Regions from separate parts of the Streptomyces sp. NPDC027672 genome, predicted to be linked through region 3. Evidence: riboswitches for the same ligand, from Rfam matches in the RefSeq annotation. Region 3 holds a riboswitch; each other region holds the start of a gene.
What was found. A riboswitch is a leader RNA that binds a small molecule or an ion and turns the genes downstream of it on or off. The one in region 3 is predicted to bind cobalamin.
Positions count from the first base shown of each region.

Region 1: linked by a shared signal. The riboswitch ahead of ACZ4SV_RS29160 (cobalamin biosynthesis protein) and the one ahead of ACZ4SV_RS01345 (ribonucleoside-diphosphate reductase subunit alpha) in region 3 are both predicted to bind cobalamin.
Region 2: linked by a shared signal. The riboswitch ahead of nicT (Nickel transporter NicT) and the one ahead of ACZ4SV_RS01345 (ribonucleoside-diphosphate reductase subunit alpha) in region 3 are both predicted to bind cobalamin.

Region 1 is NZ_JBVHSO010000014.1:49,152-56,937, reverse strand. Features, by position in the region: gene cobN (cobaltochelatase subunit CobN) at 1-662, opposite strand, end outside; gene ACZ4SV_RS29165 (cobyric acid synthase) at 659-2,203, opposite strand; gene ACZ4SV_RS29160 (cobalamin biosynthesis protein) at 2,200-3,144, opposite strand; cobalamin riboswitch at 3,244-3,384, opposite strand; gene ACZ4SV_RS29155 (hypothetical protein) at 3,575-3,802, opposite strand; gene ACZ4SV_RS29150 (inorganic phosphate transporter) at 3,837-5,144, opposite strand; gene ACZ4SV_RS29145 (lysozyme) at 5,288-6,046, opposite strand; gene ACZ4SV_RS29140 (class II aldolase/adducin family protein) at 6,493-7,284, shown strand; gene ACZ4SV_RS29135 (alpha/beta hydrolase) at 7,515-7,786, shown strand, end outside.
Region 2 is NZ_JBVHSO010000006.1:198,999-206,784, forward strand. Features, by position in the region: gene ACZ4SV_RS16730 (helix-turn-helix domain-containing protein) at 1-847, shown strand, start outside; gene ACZ4SV_RS16735 (hypothetical protein) at 851-1,642, opposite strand; gene ACZ4SV_RS16740 (nucleoside hydrolase) at 1,885-2,850, shown strand; gene nicT (Nickel transporter NicT) at 2,866-3,948, opposite strand; cobalamin riboswitch at 3,976-4,159, opposite strand; gene ACZ4SV_RS16750 (ArsR/SmtB family transcription factor) at 4,238-4,588, shown strand; gene ACZ4SV_RS16755 (glycoside hydrolase family 13 protein) at 4,669-6,327, shown strand; gene ACZ4SV_RS16760 (DUF4142 domain-containing protein) at 6,324-7,061, opposite strand; gene ACZ4SV_RS16765 (MIP/aquaporin family protein) at 7,361-7,786, shown strand, end outside.
Region 3 is NZ_JBVHSO010000001.1:302,103-309,888, reverse strand. Features, by position in the region: gene ACZ4SV_RS01365 (hypothetical protein) at 1-513, shown strand, start outside; gene def (peptide deformylase) at 576-1,226, shown strand; gene ACZ4SV_RS01355 (helix-turn-helix domain-containing protein) at 1,318-2,280, opposite strand; gene ACZ4SV_RS01350 (ribonucleotide-diphosphate reductase subunit beta) at 2,529-3,539, opposite strand; gene ACZ4SV_RS01345 (ribonucleoside-diphosphate reductase subunit alpha) at 3,539-5,908, opposite strand; adenosylcobalamin-variant (AdoCbl-variant) riboswitch at 6,047-6,143, opposite strand; gene mctP (monocarboxylate uptake permease MctP) at 6,426-7,786, opposite strand, start outside.

The DNA of each region.
Region 1 (7,786 bases), on a different contig from region 3:
TGCGTGCCGCCGGCCGCGAGCACGGTGGCCACCAGCGCGTCGGCCCGCCCCAGCAGCTCGTACAGCGCGGGGTCCGCGTCGCGCAGCGAACCGCAGTACACCGGCAGGGCGTTGGCGCCGTGCGCCTCGACCGCCGCGCACAGGGTGTCCACGAAGGCGGTGTTGCCGCTCAGTTCGTGCGCCCGGTAGAACAGCACGCCCACGGTCGGCCGGCCGTCTCGCACCTCGTACGCGCCGTGCACGCCGAACTCCGGCATGCGGCGCGGCTCCTCGAAGCCCTCGCCGGTCAGCAGCACGGTGTCCGACAGGAACCGGGACAGCTCCAGCAGGTTCTCGGGGCCGCCCTCGACCAGGTACTTCAGCGCCTCGGCGACGACACCGGCCGGCACGGAGGACTCGGCCATCAGCTCGGCGTCCGGCACGGCCTCGCCGCCCAGCAGCACGGTCGGCAGACCGGACGCCTTCAGCGCGGCCAGCCCGTCCTCCCAGGCCCGCTTGCCGCCCAGCAGCCGTACGACGGCGAGGTCCGCGCCCGCGATCAGGCCCGGCAGCTCCTCGGCGACGTCGACCCGGGTCGGGTTGCCGATGCGGTAACCGGCGCCGGAGGCCCGGGCCGCCAGCAGATCCGTGTCGGCGGTCGACAACAACAACACTGTGCTCATGCGGGCGCTCCCGGTGGAATGAAAGGCAGTCCTTGCGGCGCGCCCGACTCGATGAGCCGCCACAGCGCGTCCGTGTCCGCGTGCTGTTCGATCAGGTCGCCGAGCCGGTCGAGCTGCTCCTCGCGCAGCGCGGCGAAGGAGGTGTCCGGCGCGGGCACGAAGCGGCGGCCCGCGGCGGCGGCCACCTCGCGCAGGAACGCCCGCCGGAAACCGTCCGACTCCAGCGAGCCGTGCCAGTGGGTGCCCCAGGTCTGGCCGACCCGGCAGCCGTCCAGGAAGGGTTCGCCGCCGGTGACCGTGGCCACGCCGTGGTGGATCTCGTAGCCGTCGACCCGCTCGCCGAGGGCCGTCCCGCTCGGCCGGGTGAGGGTCTTCTCGCGGGCGAAGCGCACCCGGACGGGCAGCACGCCGAGACCGGGCACGGCGCCGGCCCGCGACTCCACCTCGTCCTCGATGTGCTCGCCGAGGATCTGGAAGCCGCCGCACACCCCGAGGACCGGGCGCCCCTCGGCCGCCCGGCGGACCAGGGCGTCGGCGAGGCCGCGTTCGCGCAGCCACGCCAGGGCCCGCACGGTGCCGCGGGTGCCCGGGACCACCACCAGGTCGGCGTCCGCCAGCTCCTCCGGGCGGTCCACGAACCGCACCACGACACCCGGTTCGGCGGCCAGCGCGTCCACGTCGGTGAAGTTGGACATCAGCGGGATCGCGCACACCGCGACCCGCAGGACGTCCGCGCCGACCGGGGGAGTCACCGCGGACTCGCGCACCGTGCCGCGCAGCGAGACCCTCCCCCACGCTCGGCTGCGCTCGCGCGGGGGGACCCCCATCCCGTCCTCCTCGTCGATGCCGAGCCCGTGCCGGAACGGCAGCACGCCGTACGTCCGCCGCCCGGTGAGGCCGCGCAGCATCTCCAGGCCCGGTTCCAGCAGGGAGACGTCACCGCGGAACTTGTTCACCAGGAACCCGGCGACCAGTTCCTGGTCCTCGGGCGAGAGCAGGGCGACCGTGCCGAAGAACGAGGCGAAGACGCCGCCGCGGTCGATGTCGCCGACGACGAGCACCGGCAGCCGCGCGCCCCGCGCGATACCCATGTTGACGATGTCGGTCCGCCGCAGGTTGATCTCGGCCGGACTGCCCGCGCCCTCGCAGATCACCGCGTCATACGTGCCCCGCAACTCGGCCAGGCAGTCCAGCACCGTGCCCAGCAGCCGCTGCTGGCGCCCGCCGTGGTAGCCGCGCGCGCTCAGCTCGCCCACCGGCTTGCCGAGCAGCACGACCTGGCTGCTCTGCTCGCCGCCGGGCTTGAGCAGCACCGGGTTCATCAGCGCGGTCGGCTCGATCCGGCACGCCTGGGCCTGCATGGCCTGCGCCCGGCCGATCTCCGCGCCCTGGCGCGTCACGAACGAGTTCAGGGACATGTTCTGCGCCTTGAACGGCGCCACCTTCACGCCCTGGCGCACCAGCCAGCGGCAGATACCGGCCGTCACGACGCTCTTGCCGGCGTCGGAGGTGGTGCCGGCCACGAGGAGACCACCGTTCACTTCCCACGTCCCTTCAGGAGTGCGCGCGCGGCGGCCGTGGCGCCCAGGGCGAGCAGGCCGACGCGGCGGGAGAGCCGTACGGCCCGGTCGATGTCGGTGACCCGGACCGGCCGTCCGGCACCGCCGTTGAGCACGGGCCGGTGCTCGACCCGGCCGCCGTAGGACAGCGTGCCGCCCAGCCGGACACCGAGGGCGCCGGCGAAGGAGGCCTCCACGGGACCGGCGTTGGGGCTGGGGTGCCGGCGCGCGTCGGCCCGCCAGGCGCGCAGGGCGCCCCGCGGGTCCGGTCCGGCCACGGCGGCGAGCACGGCGGTCAGCCGGGCCCCGGGCCAGCCGGCGACGTCGTCGAGGCGGGCGGAGGCCCAGCCGTAGCGCCGGTGGCGGGGCGACTTGTGACCCACCATCGCGTCCAGGGTGTTGACCGCACGGAACCCGAGCAGCCCCGGGACCCCGGCCACCGCTCCCCACACCAGCGCGCCGACCACGGCGTCGGAGGTGTTCTCGGCGACCGACTCGACCACGGCCCGGGCGATGCCGTCGGCGTCCAGCGCCTGCGGGTCCCGGCCGCACAGGTGGGGCAGCCGGGCGCGGGCGGCCTCGAGGTCGCCCGCCTCCAGGGCGCGGCCGACGGCACGGGCCTCCCGGGCGAGCGAGGTGCCGCCCACCACGGCCCAGGTGGCGGCGGCGGTCAGCGCGACGGAGGCGGCGGGACAGGGGCGTACGGCACGGACGGCCAGCGCGCCCAGAGCGACGGCGCCACCGGCGCACACGACGGTGTGCACGGCGCCCCAGCCGCGGTGGTCGTGCCACAAGGCGCCTTCCACGGCCGTGGCCGCCCGGCCGAACGCGGCGACCGGATGCCCGCGGCGCGGATCGCCGAGGAGCAGATCACCGAGGAGGCCGGCGGCGGCACCGTACGCATATGTGCGATCGGCACCCATCGGCTCAGCCGGCCGTGGGCGCGGGAGCGGTCCTGGTACGGGTCCTCGGGCAGCCGAGCATGGCGATTCATGTCCTCACTCAGGGTGTCCACGCCCTGGTTCGACGAAATCGGCGGTGAGAGTTCCTGGCTCCCGGGGGTTCTTCCCCGGTGACAGTGGCGGGACCGCGCCGGATTCGCACCGGCTTCCTCTCCTGCCGCCGTAGATGGCCTGGGCAGTCCACCACGCGCCCGGAACGGCCGTCAACTCGCCTTTGACCTGGGATGCCCGACTGTGCTGAGGCCCACATCGCCGGGGTGCCGGACGGCTGCGGGCGCCCTGCCGCACGGGCCCCGCGAGCACGCGTACGCCCCGCCGGTTCAGCGGGGCGTACGGGAAGAACGGGGCGAACGGGGGCGCTGGGCGCGGACCGGGGACCGGGGACCGGCGGTCAGCCCTTGGCCGTGATCAGGTGGATGCCGTAGGCCACCGCCGCCGCGCAGGCCGCGAAGCAGACGTAGGCGCCGGTGACGGCGAAGGCGGCGGAACCGCCCTGGGCCGCGGCCCGCTCGCGGCGGGACAGGCCGTTGATGCCGAGGGTGAACAGCGCCACCACGCCCACCGTGAACGCGACGCTGACGCCGAAGACGGAGCCGAGGGCCGCCCAGTCGATTGTCATGGGGATGCTTCCTTCAGTAACCGGGTGCTCGGGGTCAGACCGTGGCGGCCGGCGGGACGGCCGGGGCCGGCTCGGCTGCCGGGGCGGGGATCGTGGCCGTCAGACCGGCGGGCGTCAGGTCCGTGGTGACCCTGGCCGTCAGGCTCCCGGCGGCCTGGGCCGGCACGTGGGCGGTGACCGTGCCGGCGGGCGGCGGGGTCACCGCGGCGATGGCGGTGGTGACCACACCGGCCGGCTCCTCGGTCCCGGCGACCACGTTGGTGTGGTCGACGACCTCGCGGCGGGAGATCTTCCAGATCGCGGCGCTCGCGGCGACCAGGAAGACGGCGACGGCGGCGGTGCCCCCGTCACCCAGGCCGGTGACGGCCTCGGCGCCCGCGCCGACCAGCGCGGCGGCCGGCAGGGTGAGCACCCAGGCGACGGCCATGCGGGTCGCGGTGGACCAGCGGACCACGCCGCCCTTGCGGCCGAGCCCCGCGCCCATCACCGAGCCGGAGACGACATGGGTGGTGGAGAGGGAGAAGCCGAGGTGGGAGGAGGCCAGGATGGCGGTCGCGGCGCTGGTCTGCGCGGCGAAGCCCTGGCGCGGCTCCAGGTCGGTCAGACCGGTGCCCATGGTGCGGATGATCCGCCAGCCGCCGATGTAGGTGCCGAGCGCGATGGCCATACCCGCGGAGAGGATCACCCAGGTGGGAGGGTTGGAACCGGGGCTGATGGCGCCGCCCGCGATCAGGGCGAGGGTGATGATGCCCATCGTCTTCTGGGCGTCGTTGGTGCCGTGGGCGAGGGAGACCAGGCCGGCGGAGGCGATCTGGCCGGCGCGGTAGCCCTTGCGGGTGGCCTGGTCGTCGGCGCCGCCGCCGATGCCGTAGGAGAGGCGGGTGGCCAGCAGCGAGGCGAGGCCCGCCACGACCGGCGCGGCGACGGCCGGCAGCAGCACCTTGGTGACCAGCACCTCGCCGTGGACGGCGCCGAAGCCGGCGGAGGCGACGGTGGCGCCCACCAGGCCGCCCATCAGGGCGTGCGAGGAGCTGGAGGGCAGGCCCACCAGCCAGGTCAGCAGGTTCCAGAGGATCGCGCCCACCAGGGCGGCGAAGATGACCTCGGGACGGATGCCGCTCTCGTCGACGAGACCCTTGGAGATCGTGTTCGCGACCTCCACGGAGAGGAAGGCGCCCACAAGATTGAGGCCGGCGGACATGGCCACCGCGATCTTGGGCTTCAGGGCGCCTGTGCTGATGGTGGTGGCCATCGCGTTGGCGGTGTCGTGGAAACCGTTCGTGAAATCGAACGCGAGAGCGGTTACCACCACAATCGCGAGGATCAGCGAGAAGCTTTCCATTTACCCAGGCAATCGTTCGAGGTCGTTGGCTGGTCGAACGTAGGCAAGCTGGGTGAACGGAAGATGAACTGGGACGGGCGCATGCGTGTCCGAAACACGTGCCCCGGGTTCCGCTTCGCGCCGTCGGGCCGGGCGCCCCTTGGCTACCGGTCCCGGGCGAAGATCCGCAGCCGGTCCAGGGTCCCGTTGAAGAGATTCTGGTCACCCGGCAGCGTGCCCGCCGCGCCGTACTGCCAGAACGTCCAGTACTGCCAGCCGCCGGGCAGCGTGCCCGGCCGGGAGGTGCCGTGCCGGGCGATCCACAGCGGGTGGTTCTTGGAGAAGGCACGGCTGTTGCCGGTGCACAGCTTCCACCACTGCGTCGTCGTGTAGATCACCGGGCGCCGGCCCGTCCGCCGCCTGACCTCGTCGCTGAACGCGCGGATCCAGCGGACCATCTGCGCCTTGCCCAGCCCGTAGCACCGGCGCGTCGCGCTGTACGGGTTGTACTCGATGTCGAGCGCCGGCGGCAGCGTCCAGCCGTCCGCCCGCCAGCCGCCGCCGTGCTCCACGAAGTACGCCGCCTGCCGGGTGCCCGAGGACCGGTCCGGCAGGGCGAAGTGGTACGCGCCCCGCAGCAGCCCGGCGTCACGGGCGCCGGTGTACTGCCCGGAGAAGTAGGGATTGCGGTAGGTCGTGGACTCGGTCGCCTTGACGTAGACGAACCGCGCGCCCTTGGAGCGGGCGGCCGGCCAGTTCACGCGCTTCTGGTGCGAGGAGACGTCATGGCCCCTGGGCCCCTTCGGCAGCTTGGCCGCCGGGGACTGCGCCCGCAGCGACCCGGTCCGCTCCGCGGGCCCGGCCGGCCCCGGGAACCCGGCCGCCGGCCGGGCGCCCGCCGTCACCGTGGCCCCGGCGGTCACCCCGGCCGCGGGGGCCGCCGCCTTGGCTGTCACTCTCGCCTCGGGGGCCGCCGCCTTGGCCGTCACTCTCGCCTCGGGAGTCGGAACCTTGGGAGTCACCGTCGCCCCGGGGGCCACCGGAGCCTCGGCGGGCACCGGAGCCTCGGCGGGCACCGGCGGCCCGGCCGACGCGGTGGCGGTGCCCGTGACGGCGAGGGCCACCACCGTGGCCGTCGCCAGGACACCGGCGCGGCGGCGGGCAAGGGTGTGGTCGCGGGGCATGCGTCTCCCGGGGTGGCGGACTTCGGGCGCCCCTCGCCCGCACGGGCGGCGGTCGCCCCGTGGGCAAGCGGGATCATTGAAGGCCGGTCGGTCACGCGATGTGGGCAGATTTCAGGCGTTTCGCACCGGAATCAGCCCGTTCGGCCGACCCCGCCCGTCCGGCGGCCGGCTGGCAGGATCGGCACATGGCTGAACGGCGACAGAACACGGACGACGGACGGCGGCACACGGACGACGGCCGGCAGGACGTACCGCCGGACGCGGCAGGGCAGGACGTACCGCCGGTCGCGGCAGGGCAGGACCTACCGCCGGACGTGGCACGGCAGGACGTACCGCCGGACGTGGCGCGGCTCTGGACGGAGCTGGTCGCTACGGCGCGCCGGACGGTCGCCGACGGGCTGGTGGTCGGCACCTCCGGCAACGTCTCCGCCCGCCTCGGCGACCTCGTGCTGGTCACCCCCTCGGGCGTGCCCTACGACCGGCTCACGCCCGCCGATCTCACCGGCGTCGACCTCACCGGCCGCCAGGTGCTCGGCACGCTCCGCCCGACCAGCGAACTGCCCATGCACCTCGCCGTCTACCGCACCACCGACGCCCGCGCGGTCGTGCACACCCACGCCGTGCACGCCACCGCCGTCTCCACACTCGTCGCCGAACTGCCGCCGGTGCACTACATGACCGCCGCGCTCGGCGGCCCCGTCCGGGTCGCGCCCTACGCCGCCTACGGCACCGGCGAACTGGCCGGGAACATGCTCCGCGCCCTGGCCGGCCGCTCCGGCTGCCTGCTGCAGAACCACGGCACGGTCACCTACGGCGACACCCTCGACCAGGCCTACGACCGCACCGCGCAGCTCGAGTGGATGTGCCGGCTGTGGCTGACGGCGTCGGCGGTGCCCGGTCTGACACCGACTTTGCTGACCGAGGCACAACTGGAGGAGGCCGGGGCACGCTTGAAGGGGTACGGCCAACGGAGGTGACCCCTTTGCCGAGCAGCGACGCGTTCCCCCGCCGCACGCCCCTGCCCGCCCCGTCCCGCTCCCTGCCCTCCTACCTGAAAACCCTGACCGGCCTGGTCCGCCCGGCCGGCGACGGCACCCGGCCCCGGCGCGCCCGGCCGGCGCCGCCCCGCCCGCCCGGCCGCCACCGCCCGTCACTCCCGGCCGGCCTTCCGCTGGCCGACGGCCGCGGCCCCCACGACACTGGTGCCGTGCGCACTGCCAAGGCGACCGCCGCCGGACTCACCGCCGTCCTGGCCGCCGGCACGGCCTCCGTGGTCGCCGGCCGGCTCGCCAGCGACGCCGCGCTCAGGGCGCCCGCGGGCCGCCCGCTGCCCACCGAGCCCCGGCTCACCGTGCACGGCACGGGCGCCGGCGGGATCACGCTCACCCGCGACCTGGCCACCCTGCGCCCCGGCGTCTACGGCCTGGCCGGCGACGGCTCGCACGCGGTCGTCGGCCCCGTCCTGGAGTCGGCCGAGCA
Region 2 (7,786 bases), on a different contig from region 3:
GGCCCACTACCTGGCGGGCGAACTCCGGTACGCGGTCTACCTTTTGGAGACCGCGCTGGACGAGCTGAACCGCGGCGGGCTGCACGACCCGGACGCGCTGCTGCTGCTCTACGCCAGTGTCATCGGCCCGTACATGGACATGGGCGCCCACGCGCGCGCCGCACAGGCCGCCGAGTTCGCGCTCGCGCTCGCGCCGCGGGCCGGTGATCCCGCGCTGATCGCCCGGATGCACCGGTCGGTGGCCCGGACGCTGCTCGCCGAGGGCCGGATCGCACAGGCCGACGCCGCGCTGGCCAAGGCGGCCGAGCTGTACCGGCAGCTGCGGCTGCGCACCGAGCTGGCCAACTGCCACTGGATGCGCGGTTACGTCTGCGCGCAGAACGGCGAACTGGAGCGCGCCGAGGAGGAGTTGCGGCAGGCGTACGCCATGCTGTCGGAGAGCCGCGCCGCGCTGTACCGCAGCCAGGCGGCCGTGGAGCTGGCCGACGTCCTGCACCGCCGGGGCAAGTCCGGGGAGGCGGCCGGGCTGCTGGAAGGCGTCCTCGGGGACTTCTCCTCCGAGCGCGGCGCCGTCCACGCCGCCGCCGCGCACCGTCTGCTCGGCATCATCGCCGAGGACGCCCGGGACACCGAGGCCGCCGAGGAGCACTACGTCCGCGCCCTGAGCCTGCTGGAACGCGCGGGCGCCGCCGGCGACCTGGCCGACCTGTGCCGTCTGCTGGGCGACCTGCTGCGCCGCACGGGCCGTACCGAGGCCGCCCTGGACGCCTACCGCACCGGTCTGCGCCACCGTGCCGCGCCCGGCACCACCACCCTGGGCCCGGCCCCGGCCCAGCCGCCGCTGTGAGCCTCACACCTGGGCCAGGCCCTGCCGGCGGATGTCGGCCAGGCGCAGGGCGCCGATCTGGACGGCGGCCTGGGTGGCGTCGTTGGGCACGTCGCCGAGACCGCCGTTGGTGAGGGCGAAGGCGTCCTCGCCGACCCGGACGGCGGCCACGTCCAGGGTGAGCAGGAAGCGCTGGTCGTCCGGTGCCGTCCCGGCTACGGTGACGCGCAGGCCCTGCCGCACGTCCCCGACCTCCGGCAGCGGCGCGTCCACGACCTGCACGTCCTCCACGAGGCCCTGCTCGGTGACGGCCGTGAACCGGGCGCAGCGCACCGGCAGCGTGCCCAGCCAGGCCAGCGCCGCGTCCACGTCCGCCGGCCGGCGCCCGGCGATCTGGAAGCGGAGCTGGGCCTCGGTGTCGGCGTCGTCCAGGCCCACGGCGACGCGGGCCGGGGCGCCGAGGAGTTCGTCGCCGTAGAGGGCGTCCAGCAGCGGCTGGCACTCGCCGGCCGAGGTGCGGCTCTTGAGCAGCCCGTCCCGCCAGGTGGCCGCGCCGCGCGTGGCGGTCCAGGGGGCGCCCAGGTCGGTCTGGGTGAGCAGCGCCGCCTGCGCCTGCTCGTCGCTGAGCGTGGAACCGTCGGCCCGCGCCGACGCCCTGGGGGTCCGGCTCGGCGGATCGACCGTGGGCAGCGGATGCGGCGCGCTCGCCGGGTGGTCGAGGCTCAGGGCCGCGCAGCCGCCGCCGAGCAGCAGGGCCGTGGCGAGGAGGGGGCGCTGCACGGCACGGGGTATGCGGGGGCGTATCGCGGGGGACATCGAGGCCTCCTGGCTGCGCGCGGCCGGCGAAAACTCCTGCTCTCACGGCACCACCGCCGCCCCGGCCCCACCAGCGCTCCGGTCCGTACGGGTGAGCGGGCCGTGGCCGCACGGCCGCCGAGGGAGAAGCCGGGGAGCGCGGCGCGGGCCGGCTGCGGGCGTCCCGGAACCGTGGATGCCGGGGACGGCCGGTCCCGGCGCGCCGGGGTGATCTATCGTCGGCTCGACGGAAGGAGTCCGCCGTGACCGGTCAGCCCATTCCCGTGATCATCGACTGCGACACCGGGGTCGACGACGCCCTGGCCCTGCTCTTCGCCGTACGCCACCCCGGGCTCGACCTCAGGGCGGTGACCTGCGTGGCCGGCAACACCGACGTGGACGGCGTGGTCCGCAACACCCTGACCGTGCTGGAACAGGCCGGCGCCCCCCGGGTCCCGGTGGCCCGGGGCGCCGAGCGGCCGCTGATCGAGCCGGCCCGTACGGCGCCGGTGCACGGCGTCGACGGCATGGGCGACCTGGGGCTGCCCGCGCCCGCCCGGACCGCCGCCGACGTGGACGCGGTGACCTTGCTGCACCGGGAGATCCTCGCCTCCCCGCGCCCCGTCACCCTGATCCCGACCGCCCCGCTGACCAACATCGCGCTGCTGCTGCGCACCCACCCCGAGGTGACCCGGAACATCGAGCGGATCGTGTTCATGGGCGGCGCCGTGACCACCGGCAACGCGACCCCGGTCGCGGAGTTCAACGTCTGGCACGACCCGGAGGCGGCGGCCATCCTGCTCACGGCCGGTGTGCCGGTCACGATGTACGGCCTGGACGTGTTCACCCGGGTCGTGGTCCCCGCCGAGGAGGTGCACCGGCTGCGCGCGAGCGCCGAGCCCGGCACCCGGCTGGCCGGCGAACTCCTCGCCCACCGGCCCACCGCCCAGGGCGAGGCGCCGGAGGCCGAGGAGGCGGGCGGTCTCGGCGACGCGGGCGCGGTGTGCGCGGTCGCCGACCCGGCCGGCCTCACCACCCGGCGCCTGCCGGTCGAGGTCTCCCTCGCCCCCGGCCCCACCCGGGGCCAGACCGTCGTCGACCGCCGCCTGCGCCCCGGCGAGTCCGAACTCCACGAGGGCGGCCGCGAACGGGCCCTCGTGGACGTGGCGCTGGACGTGGACGTCGACCGGTACGTGCGGCTGTACCTGGAGACGGTGGCCCGGCCGTAGCGTCCGGGGCGGCGGTCAGCCCGAGTCGGCGGGGCGGGGGGTCCAGCGCTGTTCGACCTTGGCCACCTTCCAGTACGCCAGCGCCGCCGCCCACACCACCACGAACAGGCCGACGATGAGATAGCCGACGTTGTCCAGGTCCAGGCCGGCGATCCAGCCGGTGACCTCGTCGTGCAGGCCGAACTTCTCGTGCAGGACGCCGACCAGCTCGATGGTGCCGATGAAGAAGGCGACGGCGATGGACAGGCCGGTGATGGCGAGGTTGTAGAACACCTTGCGGACGGGGTTGGAGAAGGCCCACTGGTAGGCGAAGTTCATGAACGTGCCGTCGAGGGTGTCGAACAGGCTCATCCCGGCGGCGAACAGCAGCGGCAGGCACAGGATCGCGTACCAGGGCAGGCCGGCCGCCGCGCCCGAGCCCGCCATCACCATCAGCGTGACCTCCGTGGCCGTGTCGAAGCCCAGGCCGAAGAGGAAGCCCAGCGGGTACATCTGGCCGGGCCGGGAGACCGACTTCGTCAGCCGGCCGAGGACTCGGTTCATGAAACCGCGCGAGTCCAGGTGCGCCTCCAGCTCCCTCTCGTCGTAGGTGCCCGCGCGCATCGACCGGAACACCTTGAGGATGCCCGCCAGCGCGACCAGGTTCAGCGCGGCGATCAGGTACAGGAACGTGCCGGAGACCGTCGTGCCGAGGAAGCCGAGCACCTGGTGGGTGGCCGAGCCCTCGTTCATCACCTTGCCGGCCAGCGAGGTGCCGCCCGCGATCAGCAGGGCCAGCAGCACCACGACGCTGGAGTGGCCGAGCGCGAACCAGAAGCCCACCGACACCGGCCGCTTGCCGTCGGCCATCAGCTTGCGGGTGGTGTTGTCGATCGCCGCGATGTGGTCGGCGTCGAAGGCGTGCCGCATGCCGAGCGTGTAGGCGGTGATGCCGAGCCCGACCCCGAAGACGTCACCGCCGACCGTGTAGTGCTCGGGGGTGACGAGCAGGAAGAGGATGCCGAAGGCGACGGCGTGCAAGGCGACGATCACCGCCAGCAGTCCCGCCGTCTTGACGGTGTCCTCGCGTCGCCAGCGGAAGACAGCAGCATTGGCCATAGGTTCACGCTCCAGCACCTCGTGGATCACTTCGTGAGTGCCGTGGCCGGTCTCCTGGCTTACGGGTCGTGCGTCCGCCGTTCCTGCCTTCCCGGTCGTAGGACCAGTGGCCCGGCGCGTGCCGGACGGAACGGGAACTCCCCGATCACAGTGGCGAGGGCCGCGTCGACCTTGCATCGACTTCCCGAACACCACGGCCCGCCCACCGTAGAGGGGCACGTGGTTTCCTGCATAGCTGCGTACCTGCGCAGGTATTCAAGATCACACCGCTGCCTGGGAGGATGGGGGCATGCATCTCGTGCCTGCCGACCGTGCCGGCCGCCGGACCATCGACGGTCACCGGGTGTGCGAGGCGATCGCCGCCATCGGTGACGCCGGCCGTCTGCGCGGCTGGGCCGACCGCTTCTCGCTCCTGGCCGACGCCAACCGGCTCGCGCTGCTGCTCGCCCTGCACCGCACCGGCCCGCTGGCCGTCTCCGACCTCGCGATCGCCACGGGCATGAACGACCCGGCCGTCTCCCAGGCCCTGCGGCTGCTGCGGGCGGCCGGCGTGGTGGCGGGCGAGAAAGAGGGGCGCGTGGTGCGCTACCGGGTGGTGGACGCGGAGGTACAGGGCTTGTTGGAGCACTGCACCGCCTGACCGCGCGCGCGAAGGTTCCCTTTCCGGGCAAGGTGGACAGATACAGGTTCTGTACCGTCGTCCGTCCCTTGGGAGCCCGTATGGCCGACCTCTCGCCGGACCTCTCGTCCAGGAACCCCGACTGGTGGCGGCAGGCCGTCGTCTACCAGGTCTATCCGCGCAGCTTCGCCGACGCCGACGGAGACGGCCTCGGCGACCTGCGGGGCGTCACCGAGCGGCTGCACCACCTCGCCGCGCTCGGCGTGGACGCCCTGTGGCTGAGCCCGTTCTACCCGTCCGAGCTCGCCGACGGCGGCTACGACGTCATCGACCCGCGCGGGGTCGACGAACGCCTCGGCACCCTGGACGACTTCGACGCCCTGGTCGCCGAGGCGCACCGGCTCGGCCTGAAGGTCGTCGTGGACGTCGTCCCCAACCACACCTCCCACCTGCACCGCTGGTTCCAGGAGGCGCTGCGGGCCGGCCCCGGCTCGCCCGCCCGGGACCGGTACGTCTTCCGGCCCGGCCGGGGCGCGCACGGCGAACACCCGCCCACCGACTGGCAGTCCGTCTTCGGCGGCAGCGCCTGGCGCCGGGTGCCCGACGGCGAGTGGTACCTCCACCTCTTCGCCCCCGAACAGCCCGACCTCGCCTGGGACCACGAGGAGGTCCGCGCCGACTTCCGCGCCACCTTGCGCTTCTGGTCCGACCGGGGCGTCGACGGCTTCCGGGTGGACGTCGCCCACGGCATGGCCAAGGACCTCACCGAGCCGCTGCGCGACCTCGGCGACATCGGCGCGACCGGCGAGGCCGCCCTGCCCCGGATGGCACCGGGCAGCCACCCCTACTGGGACCGCGACGAGGTGCACGAGATCTACCGCGACTGGCGCAAGGTCTTCGACGCCTACAGCCCGCCGCGCACGGCCGTCGCCGAGGCCTGGGTGCCGGGCCCGCGCCGCGCGCTGTACGCCCGCCCGGACGAACTCGGCCAGGCGTTCAACTTCGAGTACCTGGAGGCGGGCTGGGACGCGGCGGAGCTGCGCGAGGTCATCACCGGCTCCCTGGCCACCGCCCGCTCCGCCGGGGCCTCCGCGACCTGGGTGCTGTCCAACCACGACGTCGTACGGCACGCCTCCCGGCTGATGCTGCCGCCCGGCACCGACCCGGCCGCCTGGCTGCTCTCCGGCGGCACGGCGCCCGCGGTCGACCCGGCGGCGGGGCTGCGCCGGGCCCGCGCGGCGACCCTGCTGATGCTGGCGCTGCCCGGCTCGGCCTATCTCTACCAGGGCGAGGAACTCGGGCTGCCCGAGGTCGCCGATCTGCCCACGGAGGTGCTCCAGGACCCGATCTGGGAGCAGACCGGCCATGTCCGCAAGGGCCGCGACGGCTGCCGGGTGCCGCTGCCGTGGACGACGACCGGACCGTCGTACGGCTTCGGGCCCGGGGCCGGCTGGCTGCCGCAGCCGGCGTCCTTCGCCGGCTACGCGGTGGAGGCGCAGGCCGGCACCGAGGGCTCCACGCTGGAGCTGTACCGCACGGCCCTGCGGCTGCGCCGCAAACTGCTGGCCGGCGAGACGCTGGACTGGGCGCCGGACGCGCCCGCCGACGTGCTGGACTTCCGCCGCACCGACGCCTGGCGCTGCGTCACCAACCTGGGTGCCGGACCGGTGCCGCTGCCGGCCGGTGAGGTCCTGCTGTCCAGCGCGCCGCTGCCGGCCGCCGGCACGCTGCCCCCGGACACCACCGTCTGGCTGGCCTAGGGCGTCCGGCCCGGGGCCGGCGCCGCCCCGGGGGTGCCGCCCGCGATGCCGTCGATGTCCACCGGTGTGGCGGTGGCCGTCGGCGGCGGGGTGAGCACCACCTGGGGCCGGCCGGCGGACGGGGGCGGCGGGGTCAGGTCGGAGTCGGGCAGCTTGGGCGGGGTGGTCTGCTGGAAGAGGGTCTGGTCGAAGTCGACCAGACCCGTCTTCTCCATCACCGTGATGTGGTCCAGGACGGTGTCGTTGGCCTGGTCGGCGAGGGCCCGCACCAGCGCGTTCTTGGTGGTGGAGCGGATCTTGGCGATCGTGTTGAAGATCGAGCCGTGCGTCATCCGCAGGATGTTCGCGAAGTCGGTGTCGAACCGCCGGCCGCTCTCCGCCTCCAACTGGCGCACGAAGCCCTGCTGCTGGGGACTGGCCACGTCGGGCAGCGTGATGTCCAGCATCGGCGCGATCTTCCGGCAGGTGGTGTCCAGCGCGGCGTGCCCGTCGATGAGATGCCGGCTGGCCGTGCGCACGCCCTCGGAGGCGCCCTTGCGCAGCCCGATCCGCCCGACCGGGTACTCCCACAGCCCGGCCGCCCGGACCTTCACCACGAAGTCCCGGTCCTGCTCGGTGAGCGGCCCCCACTGGGTGTCGGCGATGACGCGGTCCTGCGCGGTGGAGACCGTGCTCAGGCCGAGCATGCCCGGGTAGGCGAGCGCCGCGAGGGTGAGGGCCATCGCACCGCCCACGAACGCAGTTCCCGTCGCGTTCCGCGAAAAGCGCACCGTTCCTCCTGCTGGGGTCGCGTCCGGCGTTCGGACGCACAGCAGTACGGACGCGGGGGCCGTCCGTATCAGCGTCGCGGGCAAAGAATCCTCCCGGTCCGCTGACCGGAGGCCGAACGCTCCCGCGGGACCGCGGCGGTCCTCTTCCGGACGGCCGGAGCGGGTTCCTGTACGGGTGATGCGGGACGTTCACCCTGCACGGCGTGGCTTTATGCCTCAATATAGGGACATTGGCCGCACTGCTCTCTTCAAAGGGGGCCTCCATGGCTGTCGACATCCCCGCGCTCGTCAAGCCGTCCCGTCTCAGAAGCCGGGGCGGCCTGCTGGGCGAGTGCCTGGCGGAGTTCCTCGGGACCTTCGTCCTCATCTGCTTCGGCTGCGGTGTGGTCGCGATGGCGGTCGCCGCACTCCCCGGTTCCGGCCGGGCCGCCACCCCCACCACGATCTTCCTGGCCGCCGGCGACTGGCTGCTCGTCACCTGGGGCTGGGCCCTGGCCGTCATGTTCGGCGTCTACGTCGCCGGCGGCGTCAGCGGCGCCCACCTCAACCCGGCGGTGACCCTCGCCATGGCCCTGCGCCGGGGCTTCGCCTGGGCCAAGGTCCTGCCCTACTGGTTCGCCCAGGTCGTCGGCGCGCTCACCGGGGCGGCGCTGGTCTACCTCGTCTACCACGACGCGATCAACACCTTC
Region 3 (7,786 bases):
GAGGTCCTGTCCATCCCGCTGCCCTCGTCCGGGCGGCGCTGGGGCGAGGTCGTGCTGCACGACGGCGTCCCGCACGGCGAGCGCACCACCTCCGCCGGGCACTCCTACCCGGTCTTCGACGAGATCGAGCTGTGGGCGCCGTCCCCCGTGCCCACCTGGGTGGTCCTGCTGGAGGCGGCCACCGAGGCGGACCGGGACGCGCTGGAACAGCTGGCCGCCGACGCCGGGTTCGCCGCGGAGGACTGGTCGTCCTCGGTGCGGCTGCTGTGCCGCATGTGCAGCGAGTCCCGGATGCCCTCCGACGAGGGCGAGGGTGTGCACCTGGACCCGCACGACCACAGTGAGCCGGGACACCCCGGGCCGCTGGGGCACCGCACGGACGGGCAGCTGTGGGTGCCCGAGCGGGAGTGCGGGGTCGCCGCGCCGGCGTCGCTGGTGCGCGGTCTGCTGGACGGCTGGGTCGCCGACAGCCCGGACTCGCGGGACTGGCGGGATCTCGAAGAGGTGTGCTGAGCCCCACGTACCCTGTATCAGCAACATCTCCCCCTGTTCTTTGAGGAAGGCGTACGTCGGTCATGGCGCAGCAGGACACCGATCAGCAGCACGCGGGCGTGCTCCCCGTCGACGACGAGGGCTACGTCGTCGACACGGAGGACTGCGAGGAGCGCGAGGGGGCCTGGCGCGAGCGCGGCACCTCGCGGCCGATCACGGTCGTCGGCAACCCGGTGCTGCACAAGGAGTGCCGGGACGTCACCGAGTTCGGCGAGGAGCTGCAGCAGCTCGTCGCCGACATGTTCGCCAGCCAGCGCACCGCCGAGGGCGTGGGCCTGGCCGCCAACCAGATCGGTGTCGACCTGAAGGTCTTCGTCTACGACTGCCAGGACGACGAGGGCGTCCGGCACGTCGGCGTGGTGTGCAACCCCAAGCTGGTCGACCTGCCCGCCGACCGGCGCCGGCTCGACGACAGCAACGAGGGCTGCCTGTCCGTGCCCACGGCCTACGCGTCGCTCGCCCGCCCCGACTACGCCGAGGTGACCGGCCAGGACGAGCGGGGCAACCCGGTCAAGGTCCGGGGCACCGGCTACTTCGCGCGCTGCCTCCAGCACGAGACCGACCACCTCTACGGCTACCTGTACATCGACCGGCTCTCGAAGCGGGACCGCAAGGACGCGCTGCGTCAGATGGCCGAGAACGAGCCGCGCTACCCCGTGGTCGCCAACGGCTGACGAGCACCGCGCACTTGGGCGCCCGGCCGGGAACCTCCCCGGCCGGGCGCCTTCGCATCGTGGCCCCGGCCCCGGCCGGTCCGGCGCGCGCTCAGGCGGCCTGCGGGCCCCGGAACGCGCGCCGGTAGGCGTTCGGGGTGGTGCCCAGCGCCCGCAGGAACTGGTGGCGCAGCGCCGCGGCCGTGCCGAAGCCGGTGCGCCAGGCGATCGCGTCCATGGTCTCGTCCGTGCCCTCCAGCAGCCGCTGGGCGAGCAGCACCCGCTGGCGCAGGAGCCAGCGGTAGGGAGTGGTGCCCGTCTCCTGCCGGAAGCGCCGGGCGAAGGTGCGCGGCGCCATGTGGGCGCGGGCGGCGAGCTGTTCGACGGTGACCTCCTGGTCGAGATGGGCCTCCATCCAGGCCAGCACCTCGCCGACGGTGTCGCAGGGCGCCTGCGGCAGGGGCCGCTCGATGAACTGCGCCTGCCCGCCGTCGCGGTGCGGCGGCACCACCATCCGGCGGGCGATCTTGTTGGCCACCTCCGGGCCCTGCTCCTTGCGCACGAGGTGCAGACAGGCGTCGATCCCGGCGGCGGTGCCGGCCGAGGTGATGACGGGGTCCTCGTCCACGTAGAGCACGTCCGGCTCGACCGTGAGCCGGGGGTAGCGCCGGGTGAGCTGCTCGGCGTGGTGCCAGTGCACCGCGCACCGCCGCTCGTCCAGCAGTCCCGCCGCGGCCAGCACGAACACCCCGGAGCAGACGCTGAGCACCCGGGTGCCCCGGTCCACCGCCCGCCGCAGCGCCGCCAGCAGCTCCTCCGGAAAGGCGCGCACCGCGTAGGCCTCACCGGCCGGTACGGCGATCAGGTCGGCCTCCTCCAGCCGCTCCAGACCGTGCGGCACGGACATGGTGAACCCGCCCTGGGCGCCCAGGGCGGGTCCCTCCGCCGAGACCACGGCGAAGTCGTACACCGGCAGCCCGTCGTCGCTGCGGTCGATGCCGAACACCTCGCACACGACACCCAGCTCGAAGGGGTGCACACCGTCGAGCAGGACGGCGGCCACGTTCGTCAGCATGCCCCCAGTGTGCCGCAGCGCTGGCAGGAATTCGAGGGTCTACGGCCGTACTGCCACTCCCGGTAAGGAGTGACCGGCGCGACAGTGGTGTCCATGAACGGAAACCAGATCGAAGGCCTCATCGGAATGAGCCTCACCCTTGGCATCCTGGTCCTGCTGATCCTCCCGTCCCTGTTCGGCGCGGTGCGCGACCGGCGCATCGACCGGCAGATCCGGGAGGCACAGGAGGCCCGGGAGGGGAGTCGGGATCAGAAGTCCTCGTCCAGGTCGACGGTGCCCTCCACCGCGACCTGGTACGCCGACGGACGGCGCTCGAAGAAGTTCGTCAGTTCCTGAACGCCTTGCAGCTCCATGAAGGAGAACGGGTTCTCGGAGCCGTAGATCGGCGCGAAGCCGAGGCGGGTGAGGCGCTGGTCGGCGACGCACTCCAGGTACTGGCGCATGGACTCGGTGTTCATACCGGGCAGGCCGTCGCCGCACAGGTCGCGGGCGAACTGCAGCTCGGCGGTGACGGCCTCCCGCAGCATGTCGGTGACCTGCTGCTGGAGCCGGTCGTCGAAGAGGTCCGGCTCCTCCTTGCGGACGGTGTCGACCACGTCGAAGGCGAAGCTCATGTGCATCGTCTCGTCGCGGAAGACCCAGTTGGTGCCGGTGGCCAGGCCGTGCAGGAGACCGCGGCTGCGGAACCAGTAGACGTAGGCGAAGGCGCCGTAGAAGAAGAGCCCCTCGATGCAGGCGGCGAAGCAGATCAGGTTGAGCAGGAAACGGCGGCGCTCGGCCTTGGTCTCCAGCCGGTCGATCTTCTCCACCTCGTCGATCCACCGGAAGCAGAACTCGGCCTTCTCGCGGATGGAGGGGATGTTCTCGACCGCGGCGAAGGCGGCGGCGCGGTCCTCCGGATCGGGCAGGTAGGTGTCCAGGAGGGTCAGGTAGAACTGGACGTGGACGGCTTCCTCGAAGAGCTGCCGGGACAGGTAGAGGCGGGCTTCGGGGGAGTTGATGTGCTTGTAGAGCGTGAGCACGAGGTTGTTGGCGACGATGGAGTCGCCGGTCGCGAAGAAGGCGACGAGCCGGCCGATGAGGTGCTGCTCCTCGGCGGTGAGCCTGGCCAGGTCGGTGACGTCGGAGTGGAGGTCGACTTCCTCGACGGTCCAGGTGTTCTTGATGGCGTCCCGGTAGCGCTCGTAGAAGTCCGGGTAGCGCATCGGGCGCAGCGTCAGCTCGAAGCCGGGGTCGAGCAGGTGGGTGTTACGGGACATTACTGGCAGGCCTCGCAGGACTCGGGGTTTTCCAGGGAGCAGGCGACCGCATCGGTATCCGGGGCGGCCTGCGCGGGGACGGCGGGCTGCGCCTGGGCGGCGCGGGCGATGCGCGTCGCGGGACGCGAGCGCAGGTAGTACGTCGTCTTGAGCCCGGACTTCCAGGCGTACGCGTACATCGAGGAGAGCTTGCCGATGGTCGGCGTCTCCAGGAACAGGTTCAGCGACTGCGCCTGGTCCAGGAACGGGGTGCGGGCGGCGGCCATGTCGATCAGGCCGCGCTGCGGGATCTCCCAGGCCGTGCGGTACAGCGCCCGGACGTCCTCGGGGATCCAGCGGAAGTCCTGCACGGAGCCGTTGGCCTCGCGCAGGGCCTCGCGGGTGCGGGCGTCCCACACGCCCAGTTCCTTCAGGTCCCGCACCAGGTAGGAGTTGACCTGGAGGAACTCACCGGACAGGGTCTCGCGCTTGAACAGGTTGGAGACCTGCGGCTCGATGCACTCGTACACCCCCGCGATGGACGCGATGGTGGCGGTCGGCGCGATCGCCAGGAGCAGCGCGTTGCGCAGGCCGGTCCGCGCGATCCGGGCGCGCAGCGCCTCCCAGCGCTCGGGCCAGGCGAACTCGACCCCGTAGTGGTCGGGGTGCAGGACGCCCCGGGCCGTACGGGTCTTCTCCCAGGCGGGCAGCGGGCCGTTGCGCTCGGCGAGGCCGGCGGACGCCTCGTAGGCCGCGAGCATGATCCGCTCGGCGATCCGGGTGGAGAGCTGCCTGGCCTCCGCGGAGTCGAAGGGCAGCCGTAGCTGGAAGAAGACGTCCTGGAGCCCCATCGCGCCGAGGCCCACCGGCCGCCACCTGGCGTTGGAGCGGCCCGCCTGCTCGGTCGGGTAGAAGTTGATGTCGACCACGCGGTCCAGGAAGGTCACGGCCGTGCGGACGGTGTCGTCCAGCCGCTCCCAGTCGATGTCCCCGTCGCGCACGAAGGCGCCCAGGTTCACCGACCCCAGGTTGCAGACGGCGGTCTCGCCGTCGTCGGTGACCTCCAGGATCTCCGTGCAGAGGTTGGAGGAGTGGACGACGTGGCCGGGCTCGGCGGTCTGGTTGGCGGTGCGGTTGGCGGCGTCCTTGAAGGTCATCCAGCCGTTGCCGGTCTGCGCCAGGGTCCGCATCATCCGGCCGTACAGCTCCCGCGCCGGCAGCGTCTTCCTGGCCAGGCCGGCGGCCTCGGCCCGGCGGTAGGCGGCGTCGAACTCCTCGCCCCACAGATCCACCAGCTCGGGCACGTCGGCCGGGGAGAACAGCGACCAGGACGCGTCGGCGGCGACCCGGCGCATGAACTCGTCCGGCACCCAGTGGGCCAGATTGAGGTTGTGCGTACGGCGGGCGTCCTCACCGGTGTTGTCCCGCAGCTCCAGGAACTCCTCGAGGTCGGAGTGCCAGGTCTCCAGGTAGACCGCCGCAGCGCCCTTGCGCCGGCCGCCCTGGTTCACCGCGGCGACCGAGGCGTCCAGGGTCTTCAGGAACGGCACGATGCCGTTGGAGTGCCCGTTCGTGCCCCGGATCAGCGAACCGCGCGAGCGGACGCGGGAGTAGGACAGCCCGATGCCGCCGGCGTGCTTCGACAGCCGGGCCACCTGGTGGTAGCGGTCGTAGATGGAGTCCAGCTCGTCCAGCGGGGAGTCCAGCAGATAGCAGGACGACATCTGAGGGTGGCGGGTGCCGGAGTTGAACAGGGTGGGGGAGGAGGGCAGGTAGTCCAGGCGGCTCATCAGCCGGTAGAGCGAGGCGACCTCGTCCACGGAGCGGACCGTGTCGTCCTCGGCCAGACCGCTCGCCACCCGCAGCATGAAGTGCTGGGGCGTCTCGATCACCTTGCGGGTGATCGGGTGGCGCAGCAGGTAGCGGCTGTGCAGGGTGCGCAGGCCGAAGTAGCCGAAGCGGTCGTCGGCGCCGTCCGCCACGGCGTCACCGGCCAGCGCGTCCAGCCGCCCGGCGTGCAGCCGGACGAAGTCCGCCGTGCGGTCGGCGATCAGGCCCTCGCGGTGCCCGACCGCGACGGACTCGGTGAAGGACGTCACCCCCTGCGAGGCGGCCTCGTCCCGGATCGCGAGCGTCAGCAGCCGGGCGGCCAGCCGGGAGTAGGCGGGGTCCTCGGCGATCAGGCCTGCGGCGGCCTCCGTCGCCAGCTCGCGCAGCTCCGCCTCGTCGGCCCGCGCGGACCGTCCGCGCAGCGCGGCGGCGGCGACCCGGCCGGGGTCGGCGTCGGGCAGATCGGCGGTCAGCTCGGTCAGGGTCCGCAGCAGAGCGGCACCGGGACCGTCGGTCTCCGGTGCGCTGACCGGAGCCGGGTCGGCTGGCGCGATGGTCACGTGGGGATCTCCCTCGCTCGGCACGGGGCCAGGCGGAGGGCAGGAGACGACCACGAGCACGCACGGCGCGCCGCGTCCCCCGGCCCACTCCACGAGGCCCGGACGTCGGAACACACCCGGGCCGGACGGCCGGGTGGGCTGACGGCAGGCGCTCGGACTCGACTGGCGCGCGGACGCGCCGGCACACCGTTGCGGGACAGTTCCGGATTCGCACCGGATTCCCCTGCGGCGACAGCGAGGACGAGCATACATCTAGTGCCGGGCTGTCCTTGCACCCCCAGATGTTGTGTCGCCGCGCCCGGGGGCCACCCGGACACGGGCGTCGGCGCCCCGCGCCCGCCCGGCCCGGGTGTGTTCCGGCGCCCGGCCCTGGGCCGCGCGGCCGACCGCGGGCGCCCCGGTCCCGGCCGCTCCGCCGAGTCCGCCGCAGGGTACGGCGACGGGCCGCCGGAAGCCTCGCTTCCGGCGGCCCGTCGCGGGTGCTACCCGGTGCCGTCCGCGCCCTTCAGGGCCTGTCTCAGTGACTGGCGCCTGCCGTCGCAGGCGGCAGCTCCACCTGGACACCGGGGTCGCCGGAGTCCGCCGTGTAGTCCTCCGGCCTGGTCTCGTCGATGCCCTCGGGGGCCTTCACGGCCTTCAGGACGACCGTCAGGACCACGGTGACCAGGACGTTCAGCGCGAACGCCGTCATGCCGATGTAGCCGATCTCACCGATGCCGGGGATCTCCTTGGCGTTGCCGCCGAAGTGCTTCTGCGTCGGCGAGGCGATGCCGTACGCGGCGACCGTGCCGTACACCATGCCGACCGCCCAGCCGGCCAGCAGCGCCCAGCGGTGGAACCAGCGGGTGAACAGGCCGCCGACCAGGGCCGGGAACGTCTGCAGGATCCAGATGCCGCCCAGGAGCTGGAAGTTGATGGCGACGGTCTTGTCCATGGTGAGGACGAAGATCAGGGCGCCGACCTTCACCAGCAGCGAGACCAGCTTGGAGACCTTGGTCTCCTGCGCCGGTGTGGCGTCCGGCTTGATGAAGTCCTTGTAGATGTTGCGGGTGAAGAGGTTGGCCGCCGCGATGGACATGATCGCCGCCGGGACCAGCGCGCCGATACCGATCGCCGCGAACGCCACGCCCGTGAACCAGTCCGGGAACATGTCCTCGAACAGCTGCGGGATGGCCAACTGCCCGTTGTCGACCTTCACTCCGGCCGCGATCGCCATGAAGCCCAGCAGGGCCAGCAGGCCGAGCATCAGGGAGTACAGCGGCAGGATCGTGGTGTTGCGGCGGATCACCTCACGGCTCTTGGACGACAGGGTCGCGGTGATCGAGTGCGGGTACATGAACAGCGCGAGCGCGGAGCCGAGGGCCAGCGTGGCATACGTCCACTGGCCCGCCTCGGCCGGCGCGAGCGCCCCGCGCGGTTTGTGGGTGACCGGGTTGACCTGGCTGAACGCGTGCCCGGCCTTGGCGAAGATGTCGTCGAACCCGCCCAGCTTGATGGGGATGTAGATGATCGCCACCGCGATGACGAGGTAGATCAGCCCGTCCTTGACGAACGCGATCAGCGCGGGCGCGCGCAGACCGGAGGAGTACGTGTAGGCCGCCAGCACGCCGAAGGCGATGAGCAGCGGCAGGTCCTTCACGAACCAGTTGGTGTCCTCGCCGCCGCCGACGCCCATCACGTCCAGCACCGCCTGGATGCCGACGAGCTGGAGCGCGATGTACGGCATCGTCGCCAGGATGCCGGTCACCGCCACCGCCAGCGACAGCCCCTTCGAGCCGAACCGGCCGCGCACGAAGTCGGAGGTGGTGACGTATCCGTGGCGGTGCGAGACCGACCACAGGCGGGGCAGGAAGGTGAAGATCAGCGGGTACACCAGGA